One region of the Haematospirillum sp. 15-248 genome, then DNA from elsewhere that is predicted to be linked to it. Evidence: riboswitches for the same ligand, from Rfam matches in the RefSeq annotation. Region 1 holds a riboswitch; the other holds the start of a gene.
The links. Region 1 has a riboswitch for cobalamin ahead of HEQ72_RS10755 (TonB-dependent receptor plug domain-containing protein). Riboswitches for the same ligand answer to the same signal wherever they lie in the genome.

Region 1 (2,401 bases):
AGTGTCCGACATCATGATCGATGATCGGACGCTGCGGAACGATCTGAGGGGCGGGCCGTGGGGCAGCATAGAATCCAGGTAGCAGCCAGTCCCATAACGACACCAATAAAGACGATGCCGTAAAATGGCAGGGGCGACCATAAAAAAAGAGCAAGAAGAGAGGTTGCCATCATTGAAACCGCCATTATCTTGGCTGATAACGGAATGGCACGGTGTCGGCGCCAATCTTCAATCAAGGGACCAAAAACAGGGTGGGTTTCCAGACGTGCAGCCCATTCCGGATTGCCCTTCGTAAAAGCCCAGACGGCAACCAAGACGAAAACGGTTGTTGGCACCCCCGGAAGCAAGATACCAACAGCACCAATCCCTATCATCAAGATGCCGATAACAATCCAAACATAGCGTAGCAATCTGCTCCTCCCTGATACAGACATGCCCTTATATGTCCCATAAAAAGAGATCTTCATACACAGCAATTCAGAATCTGATTGCATAATCGTCGGGTGATGCTCAACGTCATCCCTTGACAGGAACGTGTCATTTGTTTAGCGATTTCACTGCGTCTGTGGTTCCGGAATGCACGTGTATCCGGATGAAAAGGGAACAACGGATGGAAAACTTCTCTACGAGGTTTCCCTGATGTGGCTGTCCCCGCAACTGTAGGCGGAGAGTCCGTGCCGACATACCACTGTCAAGGCAGCGTTTTGCCTGACGGGAAGGTGGCACAGGATGTTGACCCGCAAGCCAGGAGACCTGCCACAGACAGCGTCACGTCATCCGATACCGGGGTAGTATCGGTGGCAGCTTTTCGTTGTTGTGGCGCAGCACCAAGAATGGTGTCACCGGGGGGTATTCTCTGGTGACGCCGGTCTTTCTGTCGGGCTGGGCTCCGGGAACGGCGTGCCTGCCACATCGAGGGCAACGTTTTGAAAGCACGTCTCCTTGTTTTCAGTATTCCCTGTCTGTTCCCGGCAACCCTGGCAACGGCATCATCCACCCTTCCCCCGCTGACAGTCAGTGAAACAATCCCGGCGATGGCAGGCGTTTCCCAGGAGCAGACAACCATCAGCCAATCCACAGTAACGGCCGAAGATATTCAGCGTAATCAGATCACGCGTCTGGATGAAGTCTTCCAGCAAATACCGGGTTTGTCGCTCAGTCATACCAATGGATATGGGGACCAAGCGCAGTTGAGACTACGTGGCGCGGGCGCCCGCAACGTACGGGTTTTTATCGACGGGATAGAGGTGAGTGACACATCAAGATCCCAATCTCAGTTCTATGTTTCTGGTATGAACATGGATGATATTGAGAGCGTTGATGTTCTGCGGGGTCCACAGGCTGGACGTTTTGGTGCTGATACCGGCGGTGGCGTCATCAATATCACAACAAAGCGTGCCAATGCCCCCTTCAGTGGAAAGTCGGCTGTGGAGTTAGGCAGCTACAAGACCCGTAGAGGACAATCCATGATATCCGGTCTGTCCGGCCCCATAGACTACCGTGTGTCCTTACATGGTGAAAACAGGGGCGGTTACTCCGACTATAACAAGCGCAGGGGGGGCACAGAGCGTGATGGATACCGCCAGTGGGGAGGAGCGGCTCGCCTGGGCCTTCAGGCAACAGAGGAGGCACGATTAGACAGCTTTGTCCGTTATACGCGTGAGGATCGTTTTTATGACTGGAATACGCAGGATACGTTTGACAGCGTTGACATTACCAGTCACCAAGCCAGGCTGGCCGGCACACACAAGACCCCATCCCTTGGCCTGACGCAGGTCATCGCCGTTTCAGACAGCAAAACGGAACGTGCGATTGTCCGGGGCCTTCCTCTGCCTGATGCGTATAAGGGGCAAAGAAGTCGCCTGGACTATCTTGGAACCTGGACACTGAACCCATCTGTCAACATCCAGTTTGGTGCTGATTTGGGGCGTGACTCCATCAATCTCTCCGCACCGAATTACGCTTCGTCATCGCCCAATACCGATGTGTCACTGCGCACGCATGGGGCCTTTATGACGTTGGGGATAACCCCGCTCGACAATCTGGATTTTATCGCCTCTGGCCGCACCGACAACCAAACGCATCATGGCGGTGATGAAAACTGGAAACTGGGGGCCGCGTATCACGTTGCCCTTACCGGAACAACCATCCACGGAAGTTATGGTACGGCTTGGCAAACACCCAGTCTCTACGAACGCTACGATGTATGTGGCGGCAACCCGAACCTCAAGTCGGAAAGCTTGAGAGGATGGGATACAGGGTTCCAGCAACGTTTCGATTCAGGTCGGACCATTCTGAGCGTAGACTGGTTCAAGAATATGATCAAAGACCAGATCAGCTGGTCATCCAAGAGCAGTGCACGTCCCGGCTGCCCCTACGGCGGCAATTATGAAAACACGGC
Region 2 (2,401 bases), on a different contig from region 1:
CCAACCGTTAGAAGGAGATAAGCGACAAAAGTCACTGTTGTCGGATTTCCGAAACCCATAGTGCACCCTGCTCTGTTATAAAGCCCCCGGCACATACATTCCCAAACCCACCAAGCAACACACCGGAACGACAAGGGCCGGGACATAAAAGCCAAGGCACCGGCAGAGACACACCAGGCAAGAGAACAATGTACACATTTCTTTCATTCTCTGAAATCTAGCCCAGGTCATACAATTACGCAATCAAGGGTTCTGATCTTTATGGAGCCAAGACGTCCGAAGGCATATCCATGCCATGTGTATGCTGTTATATGTCTTTTTCCCCACGCTGCATTCCTGCCTCTGAAGACGCATCATGACACGTCCCGCTCGTTCAAAAACAATTGCTTTTCATAAACCCTATGGCGTGTTGAGTCAGTTTACACCCGAGGCATCAGGGCAAAGGACACTAGCTGATTTCGGCCTTCCCCCCGGGGTATATGCAGCGGGTCGGTTGGACCAGGACAGTGAAGGCTTGCTGATTCTATCCTCGGATCGTCGGCTTGTGCATCAGTTGCTGGAACCCAGCCATGCACACCCTCGTATCTATTTGGTACAGGTGGAGCGCATTCCGGACGAAGAGGCTCTCACCATGCTCCGCACCGGAACAGATATAAGGGTGGGGAGCCGGATATACCGAACACGACCGGCCACCGTTGAATTGATGCCCGAAGATTTTGATCTGCCGCCAAGAAACCCGCCGGTACGTTACCGCAAATCAGTTCCCACCGCCTGGCTACGCCTGACGTTGACCGAAGGAAAGAACCGACAGGTCCGCCGAATGACCGCCGCAACGGGATTTCCGACTCTGCGCTTGGTACGCGTGCAGATCGGCCATCTTGCACTCGGTGATCTTGAATCCGGACAATGGCGCACAGTCCAGGCACAGGATGTTCTCGGCACAACACCCCTCCTTCCGAACCAGAAAGCATAAACATATCTTTATGTCTTATTGACAGTTGTATCACCTCCCACCTATCGTCTCATGGTCGAGGTTCTTCGGGACAACGCCCGAAGCTAAGAGGGAATCCGGTACGTTCTCCAAACTAATCCGGAGCTGCCCCCGCAACTGTAGGCGAAGAGTAGGCCGTCGCTACGTGTCACTGGGACTATCACGTTCCGGGAAGGCCAGACGACCACGAGGACTCGCAAGCCAGGAGACCTGCCCCGACTTATAACGTCCTCGGGCGGGGTGTCCCGGTGGTACGCCTGAGGGTGTACGGGTCGCTCTGTACCAGTCGCCTTTCTGCGTGTCCGCTCTACCTTGCCCCAACACCATGGGGGTCAAGCCGTGACTGTTTCTTCTCTTTCTGTAGCAACCCTTGGCATGCCGCGTATCGGTCGGCACAGGGAATTGAAGTTTGCCCTGGAAGACTTCTGGAAAGGTAATATAGCGGAAAGTGCACTTGTACACACCGCAACCAAGCTCAAGGCCAGAAATTGGGCGCGACAGGTTGAACAAGGCGCGACCATTCTGCCATCAAATGATTTTTCCCTGTATGACCATGTCCTTGATACCAGCGCCATGGTTGGTGCCATACCGGAGCGATATGACTGGCAAGGCGGCCCGCCGGGACTGACAACATACTTTGCCATGGCCCGCGGAACACGGGGCACCGCAGGAAGGGAATGCCACAATGCCTGCAACCCGGCCTATACAGGGGCCGGCATACCAGCCCAAGATATGACAAAGTGGTTTGATACCAACTACCATTACATGGTTCCGGAATTCACACCCGGACAATCCTTCCGTCTTTCATGTCTGAAGGCTGTCAACGAGTATCGGGAAGCACGCCTTCTGGGGTACAGAACACGACCGGTTCTTCTCGGGCCTGTTACATTCCTCAAACTGGGAAAGAGCACCGACCCCATTGTCTCCCCTCTTCGGAATCTTGATTCGTTACTGCTGGTGTACATCGACCTCCTGACACGCTTGTCACTTGAAGGAGCAGACTGGATCCAGATCGACGAACCCTGCCTGGTTACCGATCTGGATAATGAAGCCCGAACCGCATTGCAAACAACATATCAGGCCTTTGCACGCGCACTCCCCAATCTGAACATCATGTTAACTACATGGTTTGGCGGACTGGGGGATAATCTTGATCTGGCAACACAGCTCCCCGTAGCTGGGCTGCACCTGGATCTTGTGCGCGCCCCGGAACAGCTGCCTGAAGTCATACGCAGGTCAAGGCGTGAGCAGATCCTGTCCTTGGGGGTCATAGACGGACGCAACGTATGGCGCGCTGATCTGGAGGCCATACTGGATCAGCTGGAGCCCGTGGTAAAACAAAAAGGCGCAGAGCACATTCAACTCGCCCCTTCCTGCTCATTGCTCCACGTGCCACTGGATATCAGCGTG

Region 2: another riboswitch for cobalamin. It lies ahead of metE (5-methyltetrahydropteroyltriglutamate--homocysteine S-methyltransferase); the one in region 1 lies ahead of HEQ72_RS10755 (TonB-dependent receptor plug domain-containing protein).

What each region holds. Positions count from the first base shown of each region.
Region 1 is NZ_JAAVTF010000017.1:8,459-10,859, reverse strand. Features, by position in the region: gene HEQ72_RS10760 (YbaN family protein) at 12-410, opposite strand; cobalamin riboswitch at 550-776, shown strand; gene HEQ72_RS10755 (TonB-dependent receptor plug domain-containing protein) at 927-2,401, shown strand, end outside.
Region 2 is NZ_JAAVTF010000001.1:13,985-16,385, reverse strand. Features, by position in the region: gene putP (sodium/proline symporter PutP) at 1-59, opposite strand, end outside; gene HEQ72_RS00080 (pseudouridine synthase) at 356-973, shown strand; cobalamin riboswitch at 1,015-1,224, shown strand; gene metE (5-methyltetrahydropteroyltriglutamate--homocysteine S-methyltransferase) at 1,331-2,401, shown strand, end outside.